One region of the Rhizobium sp. CBN3 genome, then DNA from elsewhere that is predicted to be linked to it. Evidence: predicted binding sites of a transcription regulator. Region 1 holds the regulator's gene; each other region holds the start of a gene.
What was found. Region 1 encodes LexA, which represses DNA repair genes until DNA is damaged. Its sites were predicted from a motif close to TGTTCNNNNTGTGTTCNG; they were not measured.
Positions count from the first base shown of each region.

Region 2: a site for LexA is predicted at 1,315-1,332, ahead of QWJ46_RS21900 (ATP-dependent helicase). Genes of this name have one in related genera too.
Region 3: a site for LexA is predicted at 3,016-3,033, ahead of recA (recombinase RecA). Genes of this name have one in related genera too.
Region 4: a site for LexA is predicted at 2,329-2,346, ahead of dnaE (DNA polymerase III subunit alpha). Genes of this name have one in related genera too.

Region 1 covers NZ_JAULSE010000020.1:38,203-44,312, forward strand. Annotated here, with positions in the region: gene eno (phosphopyruvate hydratase) at 126-1,400, opposite strand; gene kdsA (3-deoxy-8-phosphooctulonate synthase) at 1,542-2,387, opposite strand; gene QWJ46_RS24430 (VOC family protein) at 2,384-3,280, opposite strand; gene lexA (transcriptional repressor LexA) at 3,479-4,195, shown strand; gene QWJ46_RS24440 (ComEC/Rec2 family competence protein) at 4,176-6,110, opposite strand, start outside.
Region 2 covers NZ_JAULSE010000015.1:128,597-134,706, forward strand. Annotated here, with positions in the region: gene QWJ46_RS21900 (ATP-dependent helicase) at 1-1,272, opposite strand, end outside; gene QWJ46_RS21905 (VOC family protein) at 1,463-1,939, shown strand; gene QWJ46_RS21910 (PrkA family serine protein kinase) at 2,347-4,290, shown strand; gene QWJ46_RS21915 (YeaH/YhbH family protein) at 4,303-5,577, shown strand; gene QWJ46_RS21920 (SpoVR family protein) at 5,574-6,110, shown strand, end outside.
Region 3 covers NZ_JAULSE010000007.1:203,329-209,438, forward strand. Annotated here, with positions in the region: gene cckA (cell cycle histidine kinase CckA) at 1-686, shown strand, start outside; gene QWJ46_RS13545 (pseudouridine-5'-phosphate glycosidase) at 958-1,884, opposite strand; gene QWJ46_RS13550 (carbohydrate kinase family protein) at 1,974-2,918, opposite strand; gene recA (recombinase RecA) at 3,148-4,236, shown strand; gene alaS (alanine--tRNA ligase) at 4,392-6,110, shown strand, end outside.
Region 4 covers NZ_JAULSE010000014.1:44,299-50,408, reverse strand. Annotated here, with positions in the region: gene dnaE (DNA polymerase III subunit alpha) at 1-2,092, opposite strand, end outside; gene QWJ46_RS20800 (DUF5680 domain-containing protein) at 2,604-3,068, shown strand; gene QWJ46_RS20795 (ABC transporter ATP-binding protein) at 3,242-3,925, opposite strand; gene QWJ46_RS20790 (lipoprotein-releasing ABC transporter permease subunit) at 3,940-5,244, opposite strand; gene proS (proline--tRNA ligase) at 5,260-6,110, opposite strand, start outside.

The DNA of each region.
Region 1 (6,110 bases):
TCTTGAACGCATTACCAATTCGTTCAGCATAACGCGCAGAGATTAACCGTTCATTGACCGTAATAAGCGCGCAAGAAAAAACCCGCGCCGGGAGGCGCGGGTCGAGCCGTTGAAAATCGGAACGATCAGCCTTTGATGATCGAGCGGCCGGCATATTGGGCTTGGGGGCCGAGGCCTTCCTCGATGCGGATCAGCTGGTTGTATTTGGCGAGACGGTCGGAACGCGACAGCGAACCGGTCTTGATCTGACCGCAGTTGGTGGCGACGGCAAGATCGGCGATGGTCGAGTCTTCGGTTTCGCCGGAGCGGTGCGACATGACGGCGGTATAGGCCGCCTTGTGCGCCGTGTTGACGGCATCGAGCGTTTCCGTCAGCGAACCGATCTGATTGACTTTGACGAGGATCGAGTTAGCCACGCCCATGCGGATGCCGTCGCGAAGACGGGCGGAGTTGGTGACGAAGAGATCGTCGCCGACGAGCTGGGTCTTCTTGCCGGTCAGGTCGGTCAGCGTCTTCCAGCCTTCCCAGTCGTCTTCGGCCATGCCGTCTTCGATCGAGATGATCGGGTACTTGGCGGCAAGCTCGGCCAGATATTCGGCCATGGCGCCCGATTCGAGCGTGCGGCCTTCACCTTCGAGAACGTATTTGCCGTCCTTAAAGAACTCCGTCGAGGCGCAATCGAGGCCGAGGCACATGTCGTCGCCCGGCTTGTAGCCGGCTTTGTCGATGGACTTCATGATGAAGTCGAGGGCTTCGGGCGCGCTTTTCAGGCCGGGGGCGAAGCCGCCTTCGTCGCCGACATTGGTGTTGTGGCCCTGCGCGGCAAGCTCCTTGCGGAGCGTATGGAAGACTTCCGAACCCATGCGCACGGCTTCAGCGATCGAATCGGCGCCGACTGGCATGATCATAAATTCCTGGAAGTCGATCGGGTTGTCGGCATGGGCGCCGCCGTTGATGATGTTCATCATCGGCACCGGCAGCAGGCTGGCGGAAGCGCCGCCGACGTAACGGTAAAGCGGCAGGCCGGATGCCTGCGCGGCAGCCTTGGCAACGGCGAGCGACACGCCGAGGATGGCGTTGGCGCCGAGGCGCGACTTATTCGGCGTGCCGTCGAGCTCGATCATGATGTTGTCGATCTGGATCTGGTTTTCGGCGTCGATGCCGCCAATCGCGTCGAAGATCTCGGTGTTGGCGGCCTCGACCGCCTTTTCGACGCCCTTGCCGAGATAGCGCTTGCCGCCGTCGCGCAGCTCGACCGCCTCATGCGCGCCCGTCGAGGCGCCCGAGGGAACGGCCGCGCGGCCCATGCTGCCGTCTTCGAGATAGACGTCGACTTCGACGGTGGGGTTGCCACGGCTATCGAGGATCTCGCGGGCGATGATATCGGTGATTGCAGTCATGGGTTCTTCCTGCTCGGTGGGTGATAAGTCGGTCGAAGCCTGTCATAATCGAAGGCGTGCAAATTACAATGCTGCAATTTCCGGCCTTCGAACCAGCATGCCGTCGTGGCCTAAACCACGATCATGTCAGTCTGTTGAACGTCAGGCCTTGGCGATCGCGTCGAAGGCAAGCAGCTTCTCAAGCAATCGCGGCATGTCCTTGAGATAAACCATGTTCGGGCCGTCGGACGGTGCGTTGTCGGGGTCCTGGTGGGTTTCGAGGAAGACGCCTGCAATTCCCGTCGCCACCGCCGCGCGCGCCAACGTTTCCACGAATTCGCGCTGGCCGCCCGAGGAATCGCCCTGCCCGCCCGGCTGCGCCACGGAATGGGTGGCGTCGAAAATCACGGGAGCGCCCATCGCCGCCATGATCGGCAGCGAGCGCATGTCGGAGACCAGCGTATTGTAGCCGAAGGAAGCGCCGCGCTCGCACAGCAGCACATTCGGATTGCCGCTGGCGTTGAGTTTCTTCAGGACGTTCTTCATATCCCACGGCGCCAGGAACTGGCCCTTCTTGACATTGACGGCGCGGCCGGTTCTGGCGGCGGCGATCAGAAGGTCGGTCTGGCGGCAAAGGAAGGCCGGGATCTGCAGGACATCGACCACCTTGGCCACCTCGGCGCATTGCTCGGCCGTATGGACGTCGGTTATGACGGGAAAGCCGAATTCCTTCTTCAGGTCGGCAAAGACCTCCATGCCCTTTTCCAGGCCAATGCCGCGCTCGGCCGAAAGCGAGGTCCGGTTGGCCTTGTCGAATGAGCTCTTGTAGACCAGCCCGATGTCAAGCTTTGCGCAAAGCTCCTTCAGCGTGCCGGCTACCATGAAGGCGTGGTCGCGGCTCTCCATCTGGCAGGGGCCGGCAATCAGCGACAGACGGGCGGTATTGGAAAAGGTGACCTGGCCTGCGCCTTCGCCGATCCTGACTTCGGAATTCGTGTCGATGCTCATCGTGTTTCCTCGAAGGCGAAGAGCGCACCCTGCCCGGGCGTGGGCTTCACCAGAATACGGTTGTTCTTGCGCGTGTAGGTCACCCCGTTAGCAGCCAAATGCGCTTCTGTCACGGCAAGATCGACGACAGTGAAGAGGATTGCCCGCCCCCGCAGGCCGCGATCGGCTGACGAGACTGCAGTCTCGAAATAGGCCTCCAGCCCTTCCGGCGTCATCAGGCTGATCTTCGCATTCGATGCCGCGATATTCATGCCGAAACCGGTTTTCTCCACCGCCGCCTGCCCCATCGCAAGTCCGACGAAGGCGGCGAATGCCGCCGGCTCCGGCGCACAAAGCGCGATCTCGGCAATGCCGATCACGCCATTGGCATGCGTCTCCAGCGCGGCGCGATCTGTCGGGAACGAATTAATGCGCTGGCAGGTAAAGAGAAAGAAATCGGGGGCGCGCAAATCAGCTGCAAAGGCCAGCTTGAAGCTGCCGACGCTCTCCGAACCATCCGGCATCCGCATCGGTCGGCTGAACTGCAACATCTCACCGGCGCTCGCGCCGTTGCCGACGAAGCGCTTATGATCGAGGCCGGCATCCTCGCTGAGGAAGGCCAGCGCAGAAAGTCCCTCCTCGCCGCAGCGGAAACGGAAGGCGCGATTGCGGGCGATGAAGACATTGCCCTGGCGGGCCGCTGCCTCGCTCTCCTCGACACTCGCCACGCCGAGCGGCTCCAGATAGGTCTTGTCGGCGAAAAAGACGCAGGCATTCTCCGTTCCGAAGGGATGGCGCGCATCGGCGGCGACGGTGAAACCGAGCTTGCCGAGCCTTTCACGCGCCAGATCGATATTGACCACGGGCAGCACGACATGATCCAGCGGGTGCGACTTGGCGGAATGCGCGTTCATGAATATCCCTCCTGAAACCGGCAAGAGATGTGCGACAGCACCTCACTCAATGCAAGACATGTGTGCCAATCCGGCGAATGAAAATAAAAATCTCGACGAGTTGGCGCGAAGTTTTACGGAAATTTAGCTACTTGCGGAACACATATGGAACATATAGTGTCCGTTCTGGATTTGTTTCAATCACGGGGTCTGACGTCGATGCTCACGCGCAAACAACAGGAGCTTCTCCTTTTCATCCATGAGCGCATGAAGGAATCCGGCGTTCCTCCCTCTTTCGACGAAATGAAGGATGCCCTGGATCTCGCCTCGAAATCCGGCATTCACCGGCTGATCACGGCGCTCGAGGAGCGCGGCTTCATTCGCCGCCTACCGAACCGCGCCCGGGCGCTCGAAGTGATCAAGCTTCCGGAGGCCTATAACCCCAGTCTTCAGCGTCGCGGTTTTTCGCCGAGCGTCATCGAGGGCAGCCTCGGCAAGCCCCAGCCGGTCGCCGCCCCCGCTGCGCCAAAGCCGGTCGCCGACAATGGCAACTCCATCTCCGTGCCGGTCATGGGGCGTATCGCCGCCGGCGTTCCGATCTCGGCGATCCAGAACAACACTCACGATATCGTCGTTCCCGCGGATATGCTCGGCTCCGGTGAGCACTATGCGCTGGAGGTCAAAGGCGATTCGATGATCGACGCCGGCATCTTCGACGGCGATACCGTGATCATCCGCAACGGCAGCACCGCAAGTCCCGGCGATATCGTCGTTGCCCTCGTCGATGACGAGGAAGCAACGCTGAAGCGTTTCCGCCGCAAGGGTGCCTCGATCGCGCTCGAGGCCGCCAACCCGGCCTACGAGACCCGCATCTTCGGGCCCGACCGGGTCAAGGTGCAGGGCAAGCTCGTCGGCCTCATCCGTCGCTATCACTGACGCCGGATAGGCTGGAATCGGTAAAACGATCGTTGCGCCAATCATAGGCGCGATGGCGCATCCATGGTCGCGACAAAGCATCGAAGGCGGTGGTGACCTCCGGGCCGCTGTCGGCGAAGCGCAATTCGACGGAACCGGTCCTGCGTAGCGTCTCGCCGGTGAAAAGCGCGCCACCTGAACGGCAGTTGTTGAAACGCAGACGGACCGAGGTCACGACGATATCGGCCGTATCGCAGGCCGGGCCAAGATAGGCGGCATTGTCGATGACGGTGACGATATGGCCATTGCCGAGTCTTGATGTGCACCAGGCCTTCTTGACGCAGGAAAAGCGGTTTGCTTCACCGCCTGCTGCGGCTGCCCGCATCGCTGCACTCGCTTCGTTCTGCTGATCGCGGGAAAGCCTGACACGGCGGTCTTCTCCTTCCGCCGGGATAGCCGGACCATCCAGCATCTTCGGCGGATCATGTGTCGGCAGGACCAGCGCTCGCTGCCACTGGTCGAAGATGAAATCCGGCGGGTTTTCACGGTTGGAAGCTATTGCCTCAGCCGCGACGACCGCAACCAGACTGCCATCCTCCGAAATCACCAGATCCGGCGGCCGGGGAACCGGCAGAAGCAGCACGATAAGGGTCGAGATGGCGATGATCGATGTGCCGATATGGCGCAGCCGGGTACGCAGCAGCGTCAGCAGCAGAAAGCCTGCCACCGCCATTGCGAAATACCAGCCGGGCAAGCGGCCGATGCCGATATCCCCGCCCCAGCCGGACACCGTCTTGGCAACCGCAATCACCAGATCGAGGCCGAATCCGACCACCTTCCAGAGCGGAGCGTCCAGACCGAAAGGCATGAGCAACATCGCCAGCAACCCGGCCGGCATGACGATGAAGGAGATGATCGGCATCGTCGCAAGATTTGCCGGCAGGCCATAAGCCGTCAGGCGATGAAAATGCTCGATCGAAAACAGTGCGGTGGAAAAGCCGCCGATCAGCGAGGTGAGGAAGACGCCGCCGAAGAAACTGGCGACTACGGCCACCGGCCTGATGATCGGCAATTTCGGAAAAGCGTTTTCGCGGACACGCCTGTCCTTCCACAGCTGATAGCCCGATACCAAAGCCAATGTCGCGGCAAAGGACATCTGAAAGCTCGGTCCCAATACTTCCGAAGGTGAAATGGCGATGATGATGAGCGCTGAGAGAACGACATTGCGCAGGCTGATCGACGGCCGGTCGAAGAAGACGGCAATCAGCATGATGGCCATCATGATAAAAGCGCGCTCGGCCGAAACCCCGAAACCGGAGATCAGGTAATAGGCGGTGACGGCGATGAGCGCACCGGCAGCGGCGATCTTCTTTGTCGGACAGGCTTGGGCGACACCGGGAAAGAGGCTGAGCAGCATCCGGAAGCCGACGAAGAAGATGCCGGCCGACAGCGCCATGTTGAGGCCCGAGATTGCGACGATATGGGCAAGGCCGGACTGGCGCAGCGCCTCCGTCGTCGTCTTCGAGATGGCGCGCCGTTCATCCGTCACCAGGGCAGCGGCAAAAGCGCCGGTGTCGCCGGGCAGGATCGATCTTATGCGGTCGCCGATGCTGCTGCGCAGCCGGTAGAGCCATTCGAGCAGCGCGTCCGACGTCCACCTGGCCGCCTGCGGGCCGACCTGCGCGTCGAGCTTCTCCGGCGCACCGTAGAAGAAACCGTTGGCGCCGATGCCGTCGAAATAGGCACCGAAGGAGAAGTCGTTGAGCGCGGGAAGTGCGGGGCCTGCCGGCGGCGTCAGCCGTGCCCTGCCGGTGATGATGTCGCCGATCTCGAAAGGCACATCGGCGCCCCGGACGATCCCGGTGATGCGTCTTGGCGGCCGTTTCAACTCCGGCGCCTCGGTGCCGGTGACGGCAAGAATGTAGCGCCAGCGCCC
Region 2 (6,110 bases), on a different contig from region 1:
GAAGCGGTCTTCGAATTCGCGCATTTGGAAGGAGGCACGCACGAGGATCGCCATGTCGTTCAGCAGATGTTTGTTGCGCTGGAGTTGCTCGATCTCCTCGCCGATGGCACGGGCTTCCTCTTCCGAATCCCAGGAGGCGTGGACCTGGACCTTGACGTCGTCGGGATCGGCGCGGTCGGTGAACAACGTCTTGCCCAGGCGGCCTTCATTGTGGGCGATCAGGTGGGCGGCCGCGCCGAGGATATGTTCGGTCGAACGGTAGTTGCGCTCCAGCTTGATGACTTTGGCGCCGGGGAAATCCTTCTCGAAGCGAAGAATATTGTCGACCTCCGCGCCGCGCCACCCATAGATCGACTGGTCGTCGTCACCGACGCAGCAGACATTCTGCGGCTCGCCCTTGGCGCGCTGGGCAAGAAGCCTCAGCCACATATATTGGGCGGTGTTGGTATCCTGATATTCGTCGACGAGGATATAGCGGAAGCGGCCGTGATATTCCTTCAGGAGATCCGGATTCTTGCGGAAGATCGCGATCGGATGCATCAGCAGGTCGCCGAAATCGCAAGCGTTCAGCGTCGTCAGGCGCGCCTGATAGGCGAAATAGAGATCGCGCCCACGGCCGTTGGCGAAGGCGCGGGCATCGCCCTCGGGGATATCGGCGGGGCCGAGGCCCTTGTTCTTCCAGGTGTCGATCATGCCGGCGAATTGCTTGGCCGGCCAGCGCTTGTCGTCGAGGCCTTCGGCCTGGATCAGCTGCTTGATCAGGCGCACGACATCGTCGGTGTCGAGAATGGTGAAACCGGAGCTCAGGCCGACGAGTTCGCCATGGCGGCGCAGGAGCTTGACGCCGATCGAGTGGAAGGTGCCGAGCCAGGGCATGCCTTCGACGGCGCCGCCGACGAGCAGGGCGATGCGCTCCTTCATCTCGCGCGCGGCCTTGTTGGTAAAGGTGACGGCCAGGATCTGCGAAGGGAAGGCGCGGCCGGTATTGAGGATATGGGCGATGCGGGTCGTCAGCACGCGCGTCTTTCCGGTGCCGGCGCCGGCGAGCACGAGGACGGGGCCTTCCAGCGTTTCGACGGCTTCGGTCTGTTCCGGGTTCAATCCGGCGAGATAATCCGGCCGCTTGCCGCCGTCACGCGCCGCCATGGCGCGGGCGGCGATGCCGCCGCCGGCGGCCGGCCTTCCGGCAGTTGCGACAGACGGCTGCGGCTTACGCGCCACTTCGCCCGGCTCCTCGTCGAAGAAGGGAATATCGTCGAAACTATTGCTCATGGCGCGTAATGTAGTGATTCGGGAAGGAAAGGCCAGAAAAGATGTTCCGCTTTCATTCCCGAACCGCCGCTATTGCGGGGGTGTGGGCGGCGAAAAAAATCCGATCGCAGCCTGTCGGAACCGGCGTCGACCAGACGTCCTCGAAGCATCGGACAGAAGTCCGGGATACTCGCCAACAAGGAGGCTGTCCATGCCCAAGGTCATTTCAAATCTCTGGTTCGCGGAGCAGGCACGCGAAGCCGTCGAATTCTACGTGTCGATCATTCCGGATTCCAGGATCGGCCGCACCACCATACTTCCGGCGGAAACGCCGAGCGGCCCTCCCGGCAGCGTCGAACTGATCGAGTTCACGCTTGGCGACCAAGCCTTCCTGGCGATGAAGGCCGGTCCGCTCGACAGCTTCAACCATTCCTTTTCGATCGCGATCCTTCTGGAAAGCCAGGCGGAGATCGATCGGATATGGGATGCCTTCCTCGCCAATGGCGGCACGCCGGAGGCCTGCGGCTGGCTGAAGGACCGCTGGGGTCTTTCCTGGCAGATCGTCCCGCGCGCTCTCTCCGAGATGATCGCCGACGAAGATCGCGAGCGGGCAAGGCGCGTCACCGAAGTCATGCTCGGCATGGTCAAGATCGATGTGGTTGCGCTGGAGAAGGCGTTCAACGGCTAAAAGTGCCGGGAAGCGATGATTCGGAATATACCGGGCGGGTGGTGACATTCGTCCGGTTCCATGCTGCGGGAGCGCGCTGGCTGCCCCGCTGTCAGAGCCGGCTTGCTCTCACCGTCGGCCGATCGCCGATTTCCCACGGCTCGAATCACGGGCGCCATTGCACACCTTTTTGACATTCATGTCACGTCGCTAAATGTGCTGATATCGCGATGACCCTTTTCTCAACTACAATGGGAAACAGTTTCGCGGAGTAAAAAAATTACCGGTGCATGCACAATTTTGTGCATTGCTACAAACGGCCGGTGAGCGTCGAATATACCTACGAAACTATTGATTCTTAGGAACGCCGTGGCCATCTCGATGGTTATACGGCTTAGAGCCTGCGGCATAACCTTAATGGAGGTCCCATGCTGAGTGAATCCGTATTCGATGCGTTCACACGCAGTTATGAAGCGCGCCGCGAAAGCGACATGTCGGTTTCTGAATATCTCGATCTCTGCAAAACCGAGCCGATCGCCTATGCCAACGCGACCGAGCGTCTGCTCGCTGCAATAGGCGAACCGCAGATGGTGGATACCGCCAAGGACGCGCGCCTCGGCAGAATCTTCATGAACAGGACCATCCGGGTTTATCCCGCCTTTGCGGGCTTTCACGGCATGGAAGAGACAATCGAACGCATCGTCTCCTTCTTTCGGCATGCGGCGCAGGGGCTCGAGGAGCGCAAGCAGATTCTTTATCTGCTCGGTCCGGTCGGCGGCGGCAAGTCGTCGCTGGCGGAGCGGCTGAAGCAGTTGATGGAGGTTCATCCGATCTACGTGCTGAAGGCCGGTGACGAGATCAGCCCCGTGTTCGAAAGCCCGCTCAACCTCTTCGACCCGGAGACGATGGGTTCGCTCCTGCAGGAGCAGTATGGGATCCCGCTGCGGCGTCTGAACGGATTGATGAGCCCGTGGTGCCTGAAGCGGCTCGACGACTTCGGAGGCGACATTTCCCGATTCCGCGTCGTCAGGATACAACCCTCGCGATTGCGCCAGATCGCAATTGCCAAGACCGAGCCTGGAGATGAGAACAACCAGGACATCTCCTCGTTGGTCGGCAAGGTGGATATCCGCAAGCTGGAAACCTATTCTCAGAACGATCCGGACGCCTACAGCTATTCGGGCGGACTGAACCGCGCCAATCAGGGCGTGCTCGAATTCGTCGAGATGTTCAAGGCGCCGATCAAGATGCTGCATCCGCTGCTGACGGCAACGCAGGAGGGCAATTATATCGGCTCCGAGAATATCGGCGCCATACCTTTCTCCGGCATCGTCCTTGCGCATTCGAACGAGGCGGAGTGGCAGACCTTCAAGGCCAACAAGAACAATGAGGCCTTCATCGACCGCATCTGCGTGATCAAGGTGCCCTATTGCCTGAGGGTGACAGAGGAACAGAAGATCTACGAAAAGCTGATCGAGGGATCGGAACTGGTGGATGCACCATGCGCCCCGGCAACGCTCGAAATGCTGGCGCGTTTCTCCGTCCTCTCGCGCCTGCGCAAACACGAGAATTCGACCTTCTTCTCGAAGATGCGCACCTATGACGGGGAGAGCCTGAAGGAAAGCGATCCGCGCGCCCGCAGTGTCCAGGAATACCGGGATGCTGCCGGCATCGACGAAGGCATGGACGGGATATCGACCCGCTTCGCCTTCAAAGTGCTCGCCTCCACCTTCAATCACGACACCACGGATATCGGCGCCGATCCCGTCCATCTGATGTATGTGCTGGAACAGGCGATCCGTCGCGAGCAGTTTTCCGACGACGTCGAGAAGCGCTATCTGGAATTCATCAAGGCCGATCTTGCGCCACGCTACGCAGAGTTCATTGGCAACGAGATTCAGAAGGCCTATCTTGAATCCTATTCGGACTACGGACAGAATCTGTTCGACCGTTATGTAGATTATGCCGACGCCTGGATCGAAGATGTGGACTTCAAGGATCCCGATACTGGTCAGCTTCTCGACCGCGAGCTCCTCAACCAGGAGCTGACGAAGATCGAAAAGCCGGCGGGAATCGCCAATCCGAAGGATTTCCGCAACGAAATCGTCAAGTTCTCGCTGAGATCGCGGGCAGCCAATGGCGGAAAAAATCCGTCATGGACGAGCTACGAGAAAATCCGGGAAGTCATCGAGAAGCGTATGTTCTCGCAGGTCGAAGATCTCTTGCCGGTTATTTCCTTCGGGTCGAAGAAGGATTCGGAAACAGAAAAGAAGCATAGCGAATTCGTCTCGCGCATGGCCGCGCGAGGTTACACGGAACGGCAGGTTCGGCGCCTCGTCGAATGGTACATGCGCGTCAAACAGGCAAGTTAATGCGGAGCCATTATGCACATTGTCGACCGGCGGCTAAATCCGCGCGGTAAAAGTCTGGAAAATCGTCAGCGGTTCCTTCGACGCATGAAGGGAGCCGTGCAGCAGGCGGTGAAACGTTCGCTGCAAAATCGAAACATTCGAGACGTGCTCGACGGCGGGGAGATCAGCCTGCCGATCGATGGAATGGCCGAACCAAGCTTTCGACGGGGCGAAGGCGGCATCGCCGACCACATCCTGCCCGGGAACCGGGCCTTCGTCGAAGGGGACATCATACCGCGGCCGCCGGGTGGGAAGGGTGGAAAACCAAAAGATGCAGGCGAGGGCGACGGTGAGGACGGTTTCCGCTTCGTGCTGACGCGGGAGGAATTCCTCGATGTGTTCCTCGATGACCTTGAATTGCCAGACCTTGCCAAGCGGCGTCTAGCCGAAACGGAGGAGGAAACTCCGTTCCGGGCCGGTTATTCCGTATCGGGATCCCCCGCCAACATTGCCGTCGGCCGCACCACGAAGCTGGCGATGATGCGCCGCGTTGCGCTTGGCCGCCCGCGCCGCGAAGAAATCGAGGCCCTGCAGCGGCAGATCGAGGAATGCGAGGACGACGAGAGTCGCCTGGCGCTTGAGGCAAAACTCAAATCCCTGACGGAAAAAAGCCGGCGCATTCCCTATATCGATCCGCTCGACGTGCGCTATCGCCGCTTCGAAAACGAGCCGAAACCTGTCGCCAAAGCGGTGATGTTCTGCCTGATGGACGTCTCGGGCTCGATGTCGGAGCACATGAAGGACCTTGCGAAGCGATTCTACCTGCTGCTCTACCTTTTTCTGTCGAAACGCTACAAGAAAGTGGAAATCGTCTTCATCCGCCATACTGACAGGGCAGAGGAGGTCGACGAGGAAACCTTCTTCTACGGTCCGGCGACGGGCGGCACGCTGGTGTCGAGCGCGCTTGCCGCCATGCGGGCGATCATCGCGGCGCGTTTCGATCCGGCGGAGTGGAATATCTATGGCGCCCAGGCCTCGGACGGCGACAACGCCCATTCGGATGGAAATCTGACCGGGCAATTGCTGCGCGAGATTTTGCCGCTGTGCCAGTATTTCGCCTATATCGAGGTCGGCGAGGAAGGCGGCGATTCCTCGGTATCGCGATCGCCCCTCTGGATGCTCTATGACGGGATCCGTTCCGAACCGCTGCCGCTTTCGATGCGCAAGGTCTGCCGGCGAAGCGAAATATTCCCTGTTTTCCACGATCTCTTCCAGAAACGTGAGGCACAGTCGAAGGTGACGCCATGACCATGACGGTGAGGCCAAGAGAGCGGCTCTTGTTCGAAGGAGCCGACTGGGACTTTGCAACGCTGCAGCGCGTCCACGATGCGTGCGAGGAAATCGCGCTCGGCGAGCTCGGTCTCGATGTCTATCCGAACCAGATCGAAGTCATCACCTCGGAGCAGATGCTGGATGCCTATTCCTCGACCGGCATGCCGCTGTTTTACCGCCATTGGTCCTTCGGAAAACACTTTGCGCACCATGAAACCTTCTACCGCCGCGGGATGCGCGACCTTGCCTACGAGATCGTCATCAACAGCTCTCCCTGCATCTCCTATCTGATGGAGGAAAACACGGCGACGATGCAGACGCTCGTCATCGCCCATGCGGCCTTCGGCCATAATCACTTCTTCAAGAACAATTATCTCTTCAAGCTCTGGACCGATGCCGAGGGAATTCTCGATTACCTTGATTTCGCCAAGGGTTATATCACCCGCTGCGAAGAGCGTTACGGCGAGACGGCTGTCGAAAGAACGCTCGATGCGGCGCATGCGCTGATG
Region 3 (6,110 bases), on a different contig from region 1:
TGCTGGTCGAAGTCGCCGATACCGGTACAGGCATCGCGCCCGAGATCATGGACAAGATCTTCGAGCCCTTCTTCACCACCAAGGATGTCGGCAAGGGCACCGGGCTTGGTCTCGCCATGGTCTACGGCATCGTCAAGCAATCGGGCGGCTACATCCAGCCGGAATCCGAAGTCGGCAAAGGCACGACCTTCCGGGTCTTCCTGCCGCGCCACATCCCAGAACCGGCGATTGCCGCGGAGGCGGGTTCGATCGACAACGCCATCAATGAAGTCCCAGCCGCGCCGGCGGTGGCCGCGCAGCAGCCGGAGGACCTGACCGGCTCGGCCGTCGTCCTTCTCGTCGAAGACGAGGAAGCGGTGCGCCGCGGCGGCAAGCGCATGCTGGAAACGCGCGGCTACACCGTGCATGAGGCTGGCTCGGGCGTCGAGGCGCTGAGCATCATGGAGGAGCTCGAGGGCAAGGTCGACATCGTCGTTTCCGACGTGGTGATGCCTGAAATGGACGGCCCGACGCTGCTGCGCGAGTTGCGTAAGAACTATCCCGACCTGAAATTCATCTTCGTTTCCGGCTATGCCGAGGACGCCTTCGCCCGCAATCTGCCGCCGGATGCAAGATTTGGATTTTTGCCGAAACCGTTCTCGCTGAAGCAGCTTGCCGTGGTGGTGAAGGAAACGTTGGATAGCTGATTACGGCTTAATGGTTTGCGGAGAGGCACACTGTGTGGCACCCCCCTCTGCCCTTTCGGGCATCTCCCCCACAGGTGGGGAGATCGGCTGGGCGCGATGGATTCCTCAAACAACTGCCGTATGATTGTTCCGCTACTGTAGCGAGGGAACGATGGGCCGGCCTCTTGCCGATCTCCACCCTAGTGGGGGAGATGTCCGGCAGGACAGAGGGGGGTGCCACACGGCCAACCCTCTCTGAAAATCCTTAAGCCGATAAAAACGAACCCACCAATTACTCACCCAACGCCACGGCAATCTCTGCCGCAAGCCGCGCATTGTTTTCGACCAGCGCGATATTCGTCTTCAGGCTTTGGCCGTCCGTCAGGTCGAAAATGGTCGAGAGCAGATAGGGCGTCACCGCCTTGCCGGTGATTTCGTCGCGTTCGGCGCTATCAAGTGCCCGCTCGATATAGATTTCCATCTCTTCACGTGCGATTTCGTCGGCTTCCGGCACCGGATTGGCGACGAGCATGCCGCCGTCGATACCGAGCTGTTCGCGCACCGTCTGGAAATTGGCGATGGCTGCCGGGCTGTTCAGCGATAGCGGGCTTGATATGCCCGATGAACGCGACCAGAAGGCGGGGAATTCTTCACTCTCATAGGTGACCACAGGCACGCCGCGGGTCTCCAGCACTTCGAGAGTCTTCGGAATGTCGAGGATCGCCTTGGCGCCGGCGCAGACGACGATAACGCCGGTGCGCGCCAGTTCCTCGAGATCGGCTGAAATATCGAAGCTTTCCTCGGCACCGCGATGCACGCCGCCAATGCCGCCTGTGGCAAAGACGCGAATGCCGGCGCGAGCCGCCGCGATCATCGTCGCAGCAACCGTCGTTGCGCCGGTGCGCCGTTCGGCGATCGCGAAGGCGAGATCGGCGCGCGACACCTTCATCACCTCCGTCGCCTTGGCAAGCTGCTCCAGTTGCGCGGCTTCAAGGCCGATATGCAGCGTGCCGTGGATGACCGCGATGGTCGCCGGCACGGCGCCCTGTTCGCGAATGATCGTCTCGACGCTGCGCGCCATTTCGATATTGCCGGGATAGGGCATGCCATGGGTGATGATGGTCGATTCCAGCGCCACCAGCGGCGCGCCGCGCTGCTTGGCGCTGGCGACCTCCTTCGAATAGGCGATCGGCAGAAGAGGGGAGATGGGCTTGGTCATGATCTTGTCCTGTGATCGGCAGAGCATGATACCGAAAAGCGTGGACGGTTTTCGAACGACATCATGCTCAACTCTTTAATTCAGTCGCTTCAATGTAGAATTCTGACCTCGGGAACAAGGGCAAGGGCCTCATTCAAGAGGTCCGGCGTCAGATTTTCGTTGACGGCGTGCCGCGACTGGACGGTGAGCGCTGCCGCCGCCGCGCCGTGGCGAACGGCCTCCTCAAGCGGCAGGCCTGATATCAAGGCGGCGAGCGTGCCGGCGGCAAGGGAATCGCCGGCGCCCGTGACATCGGCGACGGTATCGGCGATTGGCGGCTGCAGCGCCACGGCGCGGTCTTGGCAAATCGCAACGAGCTCGCGCCGGCCGCGGGTGACGACGGCGTTTCTGATGCCGATCTCGTTCAGGAGCGGCGGCCAACCGCCCGAATCCTCGGGCTGCACGCCGGTAACGGCAGCGGCTTCGGCCTCGTTCAGGAACAGATAGTCGATATCCCCAATGCAGGGTTTCAGCCGGACCACCTTGGCCGGCGAGATGGCGATGGCCGCGACGGGTTTGGCCAGGGAGTTCGCCTTGGCGACGATCGCCGCGATCGTCTCTTCCGGCAGATTGGCGTCGACGAGAATGAAATCATGGGCGGCGAAGGCCTCGCGCACCCAGCGGATGGACAGGCGCCGCGGCACGAAGAACCGATAGAGATCCATGTCGGCAAGAGCGATCACGAGGTCGCCGTTCTTCTCGATGATCGCCGTATAGCTCGGTGTCTTGCGGTCGAGGAAGACGAAGGGGCGGTCGTCAATGCCGGCGAAATCGGCTGCTTCTCCGACCATTTCGCCGAAGGGATCGCCGCCGCGCGGCGAGATCATCGTCACGTGAAAACCCAGTCTTGCAAGGTTGCGCGCCGCATTGAAACCGCCGCCGCCCGGCTCCTCGAACCAGGTGCCGGGATTGCTGGCGCCTGGCGCCGTTTCGCCGGAGATGCGGCCACGCCTGTCGATATGGGCACCGCCGAGAACGAGAATCTTTTTCATCAACTTACCCGGGATCATAAAGTGCGAAGGGCGAATCGATGCTCATTGCCCGGCCGCGGCAAAGCTTGCGCAGAGGGTCTAAGCCGTTGCTTTGCATCGATAAAACAAATGTAGAACACGGACCGTTTTACCTTTTTCTTTCAAATGTTTGTGCGCCTATTGCGGGAATGGAACAAATAGGGTACAAACTCGACATTGCTTGAGCGGCTTCAATAACCTAAAGGTGGATCGGATGTCTCAGAATACATTGCGGCTGGTAGAGGACAAATCGGTGGACAAAAGCAAGGCGCTTGAAGCGGCACTCTCACAAATAGAGCGGTCGTTCGGCAAGGGCTCGATCATGAAACTCGGCTCCAACGAGAACGTCGTCGAGATCGAGACGGTTTCGACGGGCTCGCTTGGTCTCGATATCGCGCTCGGAATTGGCGGCTTGCCGAAGGGCCGCATCGTTGAAATCTATGGGCCGGAAAGCTCGGGCAAAACAACGCTTGCGCTGCAGACCATTGCGGAATCGCAGAAGAAGGGCGGCATCTGCGCCTTCGTCGATGCCGAACACGCGCTCGATCCAGTCTATGCCCGTAAGCTTGGCGTCGATCTGCAGAATCTGCTGATCTCGCAGCCAGATACCGGAGAGCAGGCGCTCGAAATCACCGACACGCTGGTGCGCTCCGGCGCCGTCGACGTTCTCGTCGTCGACTCGGTCGCCGCGCTGACGCCGCGCGCCGAAATCGAAGGCGAGATGGGCGACAGCCTGCCGGGCATGCAAGCCCGCCTGATGAGCCAGGCGCTGCGCAAGCTGACCGCTTCGATCTCCAAGTCGAACTGCATGGTGATCTTCATCAACCAGATCCGCATGAAGATCGGCGTCATGTTCGGTTCGCCTGAGACAACGACGGGCGGCAATGCGCTGAAATTCTATGCCTCCGTGCGCCTCGACATTCGCCGCATCGGCTCGGTCAAGGAGCGCGAAGAAGTGGTCGGCAACCAGACCCGCGTCAAAGTCGTCAAGAACAAGATGGCGCCTCCCTTCAAGCAGGTCGAGTTCGACATCATGTATGGCGAAGGCGTGTCGAAGACGGGCGAACTCGTCGATCTCGGCGTCAAGGCCGGTATCGTCGAGAAGTCGGGCGCCTGGTTCTCCTATAACAGCCAGCGTCTCGGCCAGGGCCGCGAAAACGCCAAAACTTTCCTACGCGACAATCCGGATCTCTCTCGGGAGATCGAGCTGGCGCTGCGCCAGAATGCCGGCCTGATCGCGGATCGTTTCCTTCAGAATGGCGGTCCGGATGCCGATGACGGCGATGCTGCCGCGGAAATGTAATTTTCGCGCTTGAACTTGATCTGATATCTCAGCCGGCTGCATTCCCTCATCAGAATGCGGCCGGTTTTGTTTGTCGGCTGGACAGTGGCGGAGGCGAACGTTAAAAGCCGATGGATTTGTATTTACCGGCCTCGGGCCGCATTGAAGGGCATAGAATGAGCGGCGTGAACGATATCCGGTCGACCTTCCTCGACTATTTCAAGAAGAACGGCCACGAGATCGTTCCGTCCAGTCCGCTCGTGCCGCGCAACGACCCGACGCTGATGTTCACCAATGCCGGCATGGTACAGTTCAAGAACGTCTTCACCGGCCTTGAGAAACGTCCTTATGCGACGGCGACAACCTCGCAGAAGTGCGTGCGCGCCGGCGGCAAGCACAACGACCTCGACAATGTCGGCTATACCGCGCGTCACCTGACCTTCTTCGAAATGCTCGGCAATTTCTCCTTCGGCGATTATTTCAAGGAGAATGCGATCGAGCTTGCCTGGAAGCTCGTGACTGAAGGCTTCGATCTGCCGAAGCATCGCCTGCTTGTGACCGTCTATTCCGAAGACGAGGAAGCAGCGGCGCTGTGGAAGAAGATCGCCGGTTTCTCCGACGACAAGATCATCCGCATCCCGACCTCCGACAACTTCTGGCAGATGGGCGATACCGGACCCTGCGGCCCCTGTTCGGAAATTTTCATCGACCAGGGCGAGAACGTCTGGGGCGGCCCTCCCGGTTCGCCCGAGGAAGACGGCGACCGGTTCCTGGAATTCTGGAACCTGGTTTTCATGCAGTTCGAGCAGACCGAGCCGGGGGTTCGCAATCCGCTGCCGCGTCCGTCGATCGACACCGGCATGGGTCTGGAACGTATGGCCTGTATCCTCCAGGGCGTTCAGAGCGTCTTCGATACCGATCTTTTCCGCACGCTGACCGGCACCATCGAGGATATGATAGGAGTCAAGGCGGAAGGCAGCGCCAGCCACCGCGTCATCGCCGACCATCTGCGCTCCTCGGCCTTCCTGATTGCCGATGGCGTGCTGCCGTCGAATGAGGGCCGCGGCTATGTGCTGCGCCGTATCATGCGTCGCGCCATGCGGCATGCCCAGCTTCTCGGCGCCAAGGAGCCGCTGATGTACAAGCTGCTGCCGACGCTGGTGCAGGAGATGGGCCGCGCCTATCCGGAACTCGTGCGGGCCGAGGCGCTGATCTCGGAGACGCTGAAGCTCGAAGAAGGCCGCTTCCGCAAGACGCTGGAGCGTGGCCTGTCGCTGCTGTCGGATGCGACCGCGGATCTCGACAAGGGCGACATGCTGGATGGCGAGACCGCCTTCAAGCTTTACGACACCTACGGCTTCCCGCTCGACCTGACGCAAGACGCCCTGCGCGCTCGCGAGATCGGCGTCGACATCTCCGGCTTCACCGATGCCATGGAGCGCCAGAAGGCCGAAGCCCGCTCGCACTGGGCCGGCTCCGGCGAGAAGGCCACCGAAACCGTCTGGTTCGAGCTTAGGGAAAAGCACGGCGCAACCGAGTTCCTCGGTTACGACACAGAGAGTGCTGAAGGCGTGGTGCAGGCGATCGTCAAAGACAGCGCCGTTGCCGATGAAGCCAAGGCCGGCGACAAGGTCCAGATCGTCGTCAATCAGACGCCGTTCTATGGAGAATCCGGTGGTCAAATGGGCGATACCGGCGTCATCTCCTCTGATCACGGCAAGATCGAAATATCGGACACACAGAAGAAGGGCGAGGGTCTCTTCGTGCATTCCGGCACCGTTGTCGAAGGTTCGTTCAAGACCGGCGATGCTGTGGTTCTGACTGTCGACCATGCCCGCCGTTCCCGCCTGCGCGCCAACCATTCGGCAACCCACCTGCTGCACGAGGCACTGCGC
Region 4 (6,110 bases), on a different contig from region 1:
GCGTTTCCTTGAGCAGGTGGTCGATCATCGGATGGATCGATTCCAGCTCTTCGTCGCCGTGCTTGCGGGCATTGTAAGTCGGGATGTTCTCCATCGGGCCGGGGCGGTAAAGTGCCACCAGCGCGATGATGTCCTCGATGCAGTCCGGCTTCATGCCGATCAGCGCCTTGCGCATGCCCGCACTTTCCACCTGGAACACGCCGACCGTCTCGCCGCGCGACAGCATCTCGTAGGTGAGTTTGTCGTCGAGAGGAATGGCCGCAAGATCGACTTTGATGCCGCGCTTGGCGACGAAATCGACGGCGACCTTCAGCACCGTCAGCGTCTTCAGACCGAGGAAGTCGAACTTGACGAGGCCGGCCTGCTCCACCCACTTCATGTTGAACTGGGTGACGGGCATGTCGGAGCGCGGATCGCGATACATCGGCACCAGCTTGGACAGCGGCCGGTCACCGATGACGATGCCGGCGGCATGCGTCGAGGCGTGGCGATAAAGCCCTTCGATCTTCTGGGCGATGTCGAGCAGCCGCGCGACCACCGGTTCCTTCGCCGCCTCCTCCTGCAGCTTCGGCTCCTCTTCGATCGCCTTGGAGAGCGGCGTCGGATTGGCCGGATTGTTCGGCACGAGTTTGCAGATCTTGTCGACCTGGCCGTAAGGCATTTCCAGCACGCGTCCGACGTCGCGAAGTGCGGCGCGCGCCTGCAGCGAACCGAAGGTGATGATCTGCGCCACCTGCTCGCGGCCGTACTTGGCCTGGACGTAGCGGATCACCTCTTCGCGGCGGTCCTGGCAGAAGTCGATGTCGAAGTCAGGCATCGAGACGCGTTCCGGATTGAGGAAGCGCTCGAACAGCAGCGAGAAGCGCAGCGGGTCGACATCGGTGATCGTCAAGGCATAGGCGACCAGCGAACCGGCGCCCGAGCCACGACCGGGACCGACCGGGATGTCGTGCTGCTTGGCCCATTTGATGAAGTCGGAAACGATCAGGAAGTAACCCGGGAAGCGCATGCGCTCGATGACGCCGAGCTCGAACTCCAGCCGCTCGCGATAATCCTTTTCCTCATAACCGGGCGACATGCCGAGTGTCGAAAGCCGCATGTCCAGCCCTTCCACAGCCTGACGGCGCAATTCGCCCGCCTCGGCGCGTTCGGCCTCCTCGGCCTCGTCGGTGGCGCCCGTGAAACGCGGCAGAATCGGCTTTCGCGTTTTCAGCACGAAGGAGCAGCGCCTGGCGATCTCGATCGTGTTCTCAAGCGCTTCCGGCAGGTCGGCAAAGAGCTTGGCCATCTCGGCCCGGCTCTTCAGGTAGTGATCCGGCGTCAGGCGAAAACGGCTGTCGTCGGAGACGATGGCGTTGTGGGCGACCGCCATCAGCGCGTCATGGGCGTCGTAATCGTCGCGGGTCGGAAAGAAGGCTTCGTTGGTGGCGACCAGCGGAAGATCGTGGGCATAGGCAAGCCCGACGATCTTCTGCTCATGCCGCTTGTCGTAGGTGCCGTGCCGCTGCAACTCGACATAGAGCCTGTCGCCGAAGAGACGCTTCAACGTGAGCAGCCGGGCTTCCGCCTGGGCGGAATGGCCTTCCCTGACAGCCGCGTCGGCCGGACCGGTCAGGGCGCCGGTCAAGGCGATCAGCCCCTCCGTGCCTGCCTCTTCCAGCCAGGAGGCTCTAATATGAATGGCCTGGTTGCTTTCGCCGCCGAGATAGGCGCGGCTGACGAGGTCGACCAGCCTTTCGTAACCGGCCTCCGTCGCGGCGAGAAGGACGATCGACGGCAGCTTGATCAAGGCCTGCTGACCGCCGCGCTTTTCGCTTTCCAATCCGTCTTCCATGTCGATCGAGACCTGGCAGCCGATGATCGGCTGCAGGCCCTCGTCCATTGCCTTCTGGGAGAATTCAAGGGCGACGAAGAGATTGTTGGTGTCGGTAATGGCGATCGCCGGCTGACTGTCGCCGGTCGCCTTGTAGAGAATCTTCTTCAGAGGCAGCGCGCCCTCGAGAAGCGAATAGGCGGAGTGGACCCTCAGGTGGATGAAGCCCGGCGTGCCGCCGGTCGCCTCACCCATTGAACCCTTTTCCGTCTCCGCCATGATATGCCTTCCAGTCAGCCGAAATGAATCGGATGCATTGTCGGCATTGAGGGCGATGATGTCCAGACGAAGACCCGCGTGCGAACCGCATGACTGCCATGCGATCCCCTGAAAACTTTAGATCGCGATGACGATAAGCGAGAAGCTGGCAACGAACATTGCGATGGAGGTGAATGCTGCGATATCACGGATCATGTCAGTCATCTGGCTCTCCTTTACTCGTTATGTTTTCAATTTGTTCCATCTATGTTCCTATGTCAACAGGAATCTTTTCCTCCGCGCTTGCGTTTGAAAAATGCCGATTCCCGGCTGCGAATCGAGCCCCGCCTCGGCGCTGGCTTTGAACATGCTTTGCGCGACCGGCTCGGCATCGCCTGTCGAACGGATCCGTACAGCGCATCCGATGTCTGATGCACCTGCCCCAAGGGGATCGAGCAATGCTCGCTCTTCTGTTCTTCTTTTGTTCTCCGTGTTCTGCTACCGTATCAGTGAGGCTGGGAGGAAGATGATAATGATCGACACCGCAATGCTGAGCGACTTCATCGTAGAGGCGAAAGCCGCGACCTATGTCGGCGGCGGCGTGCCTCGCCCGCCCTGCCGGCTGGGTGCCCATGATATCGGCTACTTCAGCGGCGACTGGCGTTATCTCGACAGCTATTTCGGCGGCACCGATTTCGCCGGACAGGAGGTGGTTTGGTTTGCCGGCGAACCCGTCTGGGCGATGAATTATTTCGGCTGCGTCGTCGCGTCCGATCTCATCGACGGCAGAGCCGCCGGAACGGTGATCAAGGCGGCGCTGTCGGCAATGTATCGGGAGGGCCGCTTTCTCGGCGGAATGGAATTCGATCATCCGTTCGGCCGCTACGTCGATAGCAGCGACGGCGGCTGTGACAGCTTCAGCGGCCAGGAATGCATCATGGTCGAGGGGCGGAAGGCCTATGTGCTCGATTATCGCGGCGGGCTGGTTATTCCCTGATGTCCGACCAGGAGGTCGGCGAGATCAGCCCCTCATCCGGCTGCCGCCACCTTCTCCCCGCTTGCGGGGCGAAGGGGACATGCCGCGACCTCTCCGTTTCTCGCCAGCCGCCCGCGGGGCACGTCCCCTCGCCCCGTTTTACGGGGAGAGGGTTAGGGTGAGGGGCAACCGTCTCAAAAGTCCACAATCTTGCCATCGGAGATCGTGACGCGCCGATCCATGCGGCCGGCGAGTTCGTGATTGTGGGTGGCGATGAGGGCAGCAAGGCCGGATTGGCGCACCAGCGCCTCCAGCGCATCGAAGACGTAACTTGCCGTTTCCGGATCCAGATTGCCGGTCGGCTCGTCGGCAAGCAGCAGCGTCGGCGCATTGGCGACGGCACGGGCGATCGCGACGCGCTGCTGTTCGCCGCCTGAAAGCTCGGCCGGTCGATGCGAACCGCGATGGCCGATGCGCATATAGTCGAGGAGCTGGCCGGCTCGCTCCTGGGCTTCCTTCCAGGACAGACCGGCGATCAGCTGCGGCATCATGATGTTCTCAAGCGCCGAAAATTCCGGCAGGAGATGGTGGAATTGATAGACGAAGCCGATCTCGCGGCGGCGAATCGCCGTGCGCTTCTCATCGGAAAGGCCATCGCAGGCATGACCGTTGATGGTAACCTCGCCGCCGTCGGGATGCTCGAGCAGGCCGGCGACATGCAGCAGCGTCGACTTGCCGGTGCCGGAGGGGGCGACAAGGGCGACGATCTCCCCTTTCGACAGCGAAAAATCCGCTCCCTTCAGGATCGTGAGCAGCGTATCGCCCTGCCCGTAATGGCGCTCGACGCCGGTAAGATTGAGGACGACGTTTCGATTCATGAATGCGGCATTCCTTATTCGTAGCGCAGGGCCTGCACCGGATCGAGCCTGGAGGCGCGCCATGCCGGGAAGATGGTGGCGATGAAGGAGAGGCTGAGCGCCATGACGACCACCGAGATCGTTTCGCTGATATCCATCTCGGCCGGCAGCTGGCTGAGGAAATAGACCTGCGGATTGAAAATCACGGTGCCGGAGATCCAGGAGAAGAACTGGCGAATGGATTCGATATTCACGCAGACGAGAACGCCGAGCAGCACGCCGGCAAGGGTGCCGACGATACCGATCGCCGCCCCGGTCATGAAGAAGATGCGCATGATGGCGCCGGCGCTGGCTCCCATGGTGCGCAGGATGGCGATATCGCTGCCCTTGTCCTTCACCAGCATGATGAGGCCGGAGATGATGTTGAGCGCCGCCACGAGCACGATCAGCGTCAGGATCATGAACATGACGTTGCGCTCGACCTGGAGTGCGGAGAAGAAGGTCTGGTTGCGCTGGCGCCAGTCGGTGAGGTTGATCTGGCGGCCGGCCGCCTCTTCCACCTTCGGCCTCAGGGCGTCGATATTATCGGGATGATCGACGAAGAGCTCGATCGACTGCACCAGCCCGGCGGCATTGAAGTAAAGCTGCGCTTCCTCGAGCGGCATGAAGATGATCGACGAGTCATATTCCGACATGCCGATCTCGAACAGGCCGGAGATCTTGTAGGATTTGACTCGCGGATTGACGCCCATCGGTGTGATGTCGCCTTCCGGCGAGGTCAGGGTGATGAGATCGCCGACGCGCAGACCCAACTGATCGGCCATGCGGGTGCCGATCAGCACGCCTTCACCCGAGGCAAAGCCCACCATGTCGCCGGACTTGATGTTATTAGAGATCGCTTTGAGCTTGGTCAGGTCTTCAGCGCGGACGCCACGCACCAAAGCGCCGGTGCTGCCGCCGGCCTGGGCGGAGGCAAGCACCTGGCCTTCCACCAAGGGCAACGCCATCTTGACGCCGGGCACGGCGGCGAACCTGCTGGTGAGGTCGGCATAATCGGTGAAGGGGCCGTCGACCGGCTGCACGATCATATGACCGTTGATGCCGAGGATGCGCGAGACGAGTTCGGTGCGAAAGCCGTTCATGACGGCCATGACGATGATCAGCGTCGCAACGCCGAGCATGATGCCGACAAAGGAGAAGCCGGCGATCACCGAAATGAAGGCCTCCTTGCGGCGGGCGCGCAGATAACGCCACGCCACGAGGCGCTCAAAGGTGGAAAATGGCTTGCCAGCCGGACCCAAGCCGGATTTTGAACTCCGGTCCACTGCTGCCTCTGCCATTTCGCCTCCGTTTCCTTAAGCCACGAACCTGTTGATCGCCGCTTCGATGGTCATCGTTTCACGGGCGCCGGTCTTGCGGTCCTTCACTTCGACCTCGCCGTTCGCGACCGCACGCGGGCCGGCGATGATCTGGACAGGTACGCCGATCAGGTCGGCGGTCGCGAATTTCGTGCCGGCCCGGTCGTCGGAATCGTCATAGAGCACATCCTTCCCGGCCTTTTTCAGCGCGGCGTAGATCAGCTCGCAAGTATCGTCGCAGGCCTCATCGCCCACCTTCATGTTGATGACGACGACATCGAAGGGTGCGACCGATGCCGGCCAGATGATTCCGTTGTCGTCATGCGAGGCTTCGATGATGGCGGGAACAAGGCGTGTCGGGCCGATACCGTAGGAACCCATGTGGACGAAATGTTCCTTGCCATCGGGGCCCTGCACTTTCGCGCCCATCGGCTCGGAATATTTCGTGCCGAAGTAGAAGATATGGCCAACCTCGATGCCGCGGGCGGAAAGGCGCTCGGCTTCCGGGACGGCGTCAAAGGCAGCCTCATCGTGCATTTCCGAGGTGGCCGCATAGAGCGAGGTCCACTTGTCGAAGATCGCCTTCAGGCCGTCGACGCTGTCGAAATCGGTGTTTTCGCCGGGAATATCGAAACCGACGAAGTCCTTGTGGCAGAAGACCTCGGATTCGCCGGTGTCGGCGAGGATGATGAATTCATGGCTGAGATTGCCGCCGATCGGGCCGGTATCGGCACGCATCGGGATGGCGCGCAAGCCGAGGCGATCGAACGTTCTCAAATAGGCGGCGAACATCTTATTATAGGAATGCTCCGCCCCTTCGCGCGTCAGATCGAAGGAATAAGCGTCCT